Linked DNA regions of Ensifer sp. PDNC004. The protein of the gene in region 2 interacts with the protein of the main gene of each other region in a pairwise test. Links are inferred from orthologs where the notes say so. Each region holds a gene or a part of one and is shown on either strand. Other genes may lie near its edges.

Evidence for each region. Proteins that work in one complex are often made in the same cells at the same time.
Region 1: the proteins of JVX98_RS16250 (region 2) and ybgC interact in binary tests that used the Escherichia coli proteins (3 or more experiments, as listed by UniProt). The link is inferred for Ensifer sp. PDNC004 from one-to-one orthologs.

What each region holds. Positions count from the first base shown.
Region 1 is NZ_CP070353.1:3,582,450-3,585,234, reverse strand. What follows is about bases 15-2,724. They hold ybgC (tol-pal system-associated acyl-CoA thioesterase), read right to left. Parts: upstream 1,743-2,724; coding sequence 1,287-1,742; downstream 15-1,286. Other genes in these bases: JVX98_RS25500 (NAD-dependent epimerase/dehydratase family protein), read left to right, coding at 1,867-2,724. In the rest of the region: more of JVX98_RS25500, read left to right, coding at 2,725-2,785.
Region 2 is NZ_CP070353.1:1,645,702-1,648,699, forward strand. What follows is about bases 35-2,957. They hold JVX98_RS16250 (acyl carrier protein), read right to left. Parts: upstream 1,653-2,957; coding sequence 1,416-1,652; downstream 35-1,415. Other genes in these bases: fabF (beta-ketoacyl-ACP synthase II), read right to left, coding at 35-1,193; fabG (3-oxoacyl-[acyl-carrier-protein] reductase), read right to left, coding at 1,986-2,723; fabD (ACP S-malonyltransferase), read right to left, coding at 2,772-2,957. Also shown: more of fabF, read right to left, coding at 1-34; more of fabD, read right to left, coding at 2,958-2,998. UniProt on the Escherichia coli protein: Carrier of the growing fatty acid chain in fatty acid biosynthesis.

The sequences.
Region 1 (2,785 bases), 1.9 Mb from region 2 along the record:
GTGCACTGCACAAATCCTGATGCGATGATTAAGACACCATTATGGTTAAGAGACCGTTACCGCTGTGTGTCTTTACAGCGTCACCTTCGGGGCGGAACTTACCCGCTACCGCCACGTTTCTTGACAACGACCCGATCCTCGACCGGACGTTGCGACAAGTTGCCATTCTCGCGATATCCTGGCCTTGAAGACATCGGGCATGTCGATCTCCAGACAGGCCAGGGGCCGTGAACCATCCAATCGCGCTGCGGGTGATGAGAATGACCGAAACGGAAGACACCGCCACCAATCGGAACAAGGGCAAGCCGGCCCCCGGGACATCGAAGGGGTCCGGGGCGACACCCGCGAAGTCCCGTCCGGCCGCCCCTGAAGACACGGTTGCCGGCGTCACGATCACGCATCCCGAACGGCTGCTGTTTAACGGCGGCATCAGCAAACTGGATCTTGCCCGCTATTACGCGGTGGTCGCCGATCGCATGCTGCCCTACGCCGCCAGGCACCTGCTGTCGCTCGTGCGCGCGCCGCAGGGGCTGAGGGGCCCGCGCTTCTACCAGAAGCATGCCGGGGATGGTTTTCCCGAAGAGATCAAGGAAATGGCGATCACCGAAAGTTCCGGCGAAACCGAAAACTACATGTACGTGCAAGATGCTGCCGGCCTGGTCGCCGCGGTGCAGATGGGATCGCTCGAATTCCACATCTGGGGTTCGCGGGTCGATGCGCTTGAAACACCGGACCGGCTGGTCTTCGACCTCGACCCGGACGAGGGCCTTGATTTCGGCATGGTCAAGACCGCAGCGACGGCGCTTCGCGATGCGCTCTCCGCCATCGGATTGGCATCGATGCCGATGGTTACCGGCGGCAAGGGCGTGCACGTGATAGTCCCCCTGGCAGAGCACGCCACCTGGGCGCAGGCCAAGGCCTTTGCCAAGACCTTTGCGCAAGGCTTTGCCGATCGCGAACCGGACAAGTTCATCGCCACCATGTCGAAGGAAAAACGGAAAGGGCGGATCTTCATCGACTGGCTGCGGAACGAACGCGGCTCGACGGCGATCGCCCCCTACTCGACCCGCGCACGGGACGGTTGCCCGGTCGCCACGCCCGTCAGTTGGGAGGAGCTTGCCGGTCTTGACGCCGCCAATAGCTTCCGAATGGCCGACAGTCTCGAACGGATCGAACGCGGTACGGATCCCTGGCGGGACTTCGCGAAGGCGAAGCAATCGCTCACCGACGAGATGCTGAAGCAGCTCGGCGTGGAAGCGGCGGACTAGGCCCGCGCGCGTGCCGGACTAGCCGGCGCTCTCCTTGGCATGCTGGAACTTGTAGGCCAGCGCCTCCGGCAGCCGCCGCGGGCGGCCCTGCGCATTGATCACGGCGATGATCACCTTGGCAGCGATCAGCAACTGTTCGCCGCGGCGAATTTCCTGCTGCAGCACCATCTTGGCGCCGCCGGCCTTCTCCGTGACGGTCGTGATCGTCAGGATATCGTCCATGCGCGCCGGCGCTTTGAAGTCGATCTCCATGCGGTGGACGACGAAGACGAGGCCCTCGCTGTCGCCCTCGATCGCCAGCGTCGCCTGTTCGACGCCGAGCAGCCGCAGGAAATCGGTGCGGGCGCGCTCCATGAAGTGCAGGTAGCGAGCGTGGTAGACGACGCCGGAAAAGTCGGTGTCTTCGTAATAGACGCGCTGGATCAGCTGATGGCCGTTTTCGGTCAGTTCGCCTGCGAGCGAAATCAGGGACATACTTTTCTCCGAAAGAATTTCCCGTTTCCTGTGCAGGAACAAAAAGCCGTTTGCAAGCATTGCAGCCTTGTCACAATCCTATCCTATCACGTGACGGACTTCCTTTGCGATCAGGAGAACGTGCATGAAGATTGCGATTCTCGGCGGCGACGGTTTCGTCGGCTGGCCCACGGCCCTTCATTTGTCCGATGCCGGTCACGACGTTCATATCCTCGACAATCTCTCCCGCCGATGGATCGATACGGAACTGGGCGTGCAGTCGTTGACGCCGATGGATTCGATCCAGGAACGCACCCGCATCTGGCATGCCGAAACCGGCCGCCGCATCCATTTCAACCTGATCGATCTTGCCCGCGACTACGAGCTTCTGAAGAACTGGCTCGCCGAACATCGCCCTGATGCCATCGTGCATTTTGCCGAGCAGCGCGCCGCCCCCTATTCGATGAAGAGCGACCGCCACAAGAACTACACGGTCAACAACAACGTCAACGCCACCCATAATCTGCTGAACGCGCTGGTCGAACTCAGCCTCGACGCCCACCTGATTCATCTCGGCACCATGGGCGTTTACGGCTACTCCACCATCGGTGCGGCGATCCCCGAGGGTTATCTGCCTGTCGGCATCGAAACGATGGGCGGCGAGACTGTCAGCCAGGAAATCCTCTACCCCGCCAATCCCGGCTCGATCTACCACATGACCAAGTGCCTGGATCAGTTGCTCTTCCAGTTCTATGCCAAGAACGACGGGCTCAGGATCACCGATCTGCACCAGGGCATCGTCTGGGGCACCCACACCGAGCAGACGCGCCGCCACCCGCAGCTCATCAACCGCTTCGACTATGACGGCGACTACGGCACCGTCTTGAACCGCTTCCTCATCCAGGCGGCGATCGGCTATCCGCTGACCGTGCACGGCACGGGCGGCCAGACACGCGCCTTCATCCATATTCAAGATTCGGTCCGCTGCATCGAGCTGGCGCTCACGAACCCGCCGGCGCGCGGAAGCCGCGTCGAGATCTTCAACCAGATGACCGAGACCCACC
Region 2 (2,998 bases):
ACGTTGATTTCGCGCTTGCGCGCGACATGCGGCACGAGGTCGATCGTCGTCTCGACCGATGGGTTGTCGAGGTTCAGCGTCGGTGGCGCGATGTTGTCGCGGATCGCCAGCGCCGAGAAGATCGCTTCCACCGCGCCGGCAGCGCCGAGCAGGTGGCCGATGGCCGACTTGGTCGAGGACATCGAGATCTTCAACGCGTGTTCGCCAACCAGACGCTCGACGGCACCAAGCTCGATCGTGTCGGCCATGGTGGAGGTGCCGTGGGCGTTGATGTAATCGATATCGGCAGCCGTCAGACCGGCGCGCTTCAGCGCCATCTGCATGCAGCGATAGGCACCGTCGCCGTCTTCCGACGGAGCAGTGATGTGGAAGGCATCGCCCGAAAGGCCGTAACCGACGACTTCCGCATAGATCTTGGCGCCGCGCGCCTTGGCATGCTCGAGTTCTTCGAGGATGACGACGCCAGCGCCCTCGCCCATGACGAAACCGTCGCGGTCGATATCGTAGGGGCGCGAGGCCTTCTGCGGATCGTCGTTGTGCTGGGTCGACAGCGCCTTGCAGGCGGCAAAGCCGGCGAGGGAGATCCGGCAGATCGGCGATTCCGCGCCGCCAGCCACCATGACGTCAGCATCGCCGAGCGCGATCAGGCGGCTCGCGTCGCCGATCGCATGGGCGCCAGTCGAACAGGCGGTGACGACAGAGTGGTTGGGACCGCGCAGCTTGTGGCGGATCGAAACCTGGCCCGAGGCAAGGTTGATCAGGCGGCCGGGAATGAAGAACGGCGAGATGCGGCGGGGGCCCTTGTCGCGCAGCGTGTAGCCGCCTTCGACGATGCCCTCGAGGCCGCCGATGCCGGAGCCTATCAGGACGCCGGTCGCGATCTGGTCCTCGTCCGTCTGCGGCTTCCAGCCGGCATCGGCGAGCGCCATGTCGGCAGCCGCCATCGCATAGACGATGAAGGCATCGACCTTGCGCTGCTCCTTCGGTTCCATCCAGTCGTCGGCGTTGAACGTCGCGTCCGTACCGTCGCCGAAGGGAATGCGGCAAGCGATCTTGGCAGGAAGGTCCTCGACCTCGAATTCGGTCACCTTGCGCGCGGCATTCTGTCCGGCAAGCAGGCGCGCCCACGTCGCCTCAGTTCCGCAACCCAAGGGAGATACCATGCCGGTACCGGTGATAACGACACGTCTCATAGTCCGCGACCCACCCTGATCTTTTCAGTTTCAGAGCCGGATCGGACCACGTGTAACGAACCCGATCCGGGCATCCATTTTAAGGTTCTTATTCACGATCAGAGGGAAATGCGGGAAACGCTTGCTGATCGAAATCCCCGCTCAGCGCGGGATAGCCCACTTCCCTGGGCTGAAACGGGCCGCTTTAGGCGGCCCGTCCACGGCCGAAGCCGCTTCAATAGATTAGGCCTGGGCCTTTTCGATGAACTTGACGGCGTCGCCGACAGTCAGGATCGAGTCAGCAGCGTCGTCCGGGATTTCAACGCCGAATTCTTCTTCGAAAGCCATGACCAGTTCGACGGTGTCGAGCGAGTCTGCGCCGAGGTCGTCGATGAAGCTTGCGCCTTCGCTGACCTTTTCGGCGTCGACGCCAAGATGATCAATAACAATTTTCTTTACGCGTTCTGCGATATCGCTCATGTCGGAGTTCCTCGACCTTCGTTTCTGTAGGCGCCTATTCCGGCACCGGTACTCTTCTGTAAGCCTGATAGACCAAGACGGCCCACCCGGCAATCCATCCAACCGGAACTGCGGCAAACCCAAGGCAGCCAAGGCTGCCGGACGCCTGGCGGGACCGGTCGACTGCTAACAGTCATGGCCCGATTAACACGGTTTAACGCTGTCGCAAAGTCCGAAAATGCCTGTCATTCGCTTGCTCAACATTGAATTTCAGGCATTTGGCAGGCGGCATCCCGGGACGTTGAAGATCGCCCGCCGCACAATCTCGGCGGGCGGCCCATCCCGGAAACCGGATCAGATCATCGCCATGCCGCCGTTGACGTGAATCGTCTGGCCGGTGACATAACCGGCTTCGTTGGAAGCGAGGTAAGCGACCGCCGAAGCGATTTCGGCGCCGGTGCCCATGCGCTTCATCGGGATCGCGCCCATGATCGCGTCCTTCTGCTTGTCATTGAGCTTGCCGGTCATCGCGCTTTCGATGAAGCCCGGAGCCACGCAGTTGACCGTGACGTTGCGCGTCGCGATTTCCTGGGCAAGCGACTTGGAGAAGCCGATCATGCCGGCCTTGGAGGCGCAGTAGTTCGCCTGGCCGGGGTTGCCGGTGACGCCGACGATGGAGGTGATGTTGACGATGCGGCCGAAACGGCGGCGCATCATCGGATGGGTGAGTTCGCGCGTCAGGCGGAATACGGCCGTGAGGTTCACTTCGAGAACGGCATCCCAGTCCTCGTCGCTCATGCGCACGAAGAGGCCGTCCTTGGTGATTCCGGCATTGTTGACGAGAATATCGACGCCACCGAGTTCGGCCTCGGCCTTTTCGCCGAGCGCCTTGACTTCGGCGCGGTCGGAAAGATTTGCCGGGAAGAGCTGCACGCGATCGCCAAGTTCGTTGGCAAGCGCTTCGAGCTTTTCGACGCGGGTGCCGTGCAGGCCGACGATGGCGCCTTGAGCGTGCAGCATGCGGGCGATTTCTTCGCCGATACCACCGGATGCGCCGGTAACGAGAGCCTTGCGGCCGGAAAGATCAAACATCTCTTTGATTCCTTATAACTGGAATAACTGGAGCGCCTAGGCGTTCGCTCAGGCGAGCAAGGCGGCGAGTGCTGCGTCGATATCGGCGGGCGTATTGACGGCGATACCGTTGACGGTCTTGTCGATACGGCGGGCAAGCCCGGTCAGGACTTTGCCGGAACCGAGTTCATAAAGCGTCGTGACGTTGTTGGCGGCGAACCACTCGACCGTCTCGCGCCAGCGGACCTGGCCGGTGACCTGCTCGACCAGCAGCCGGGCGATCTCTTCGGCATCGC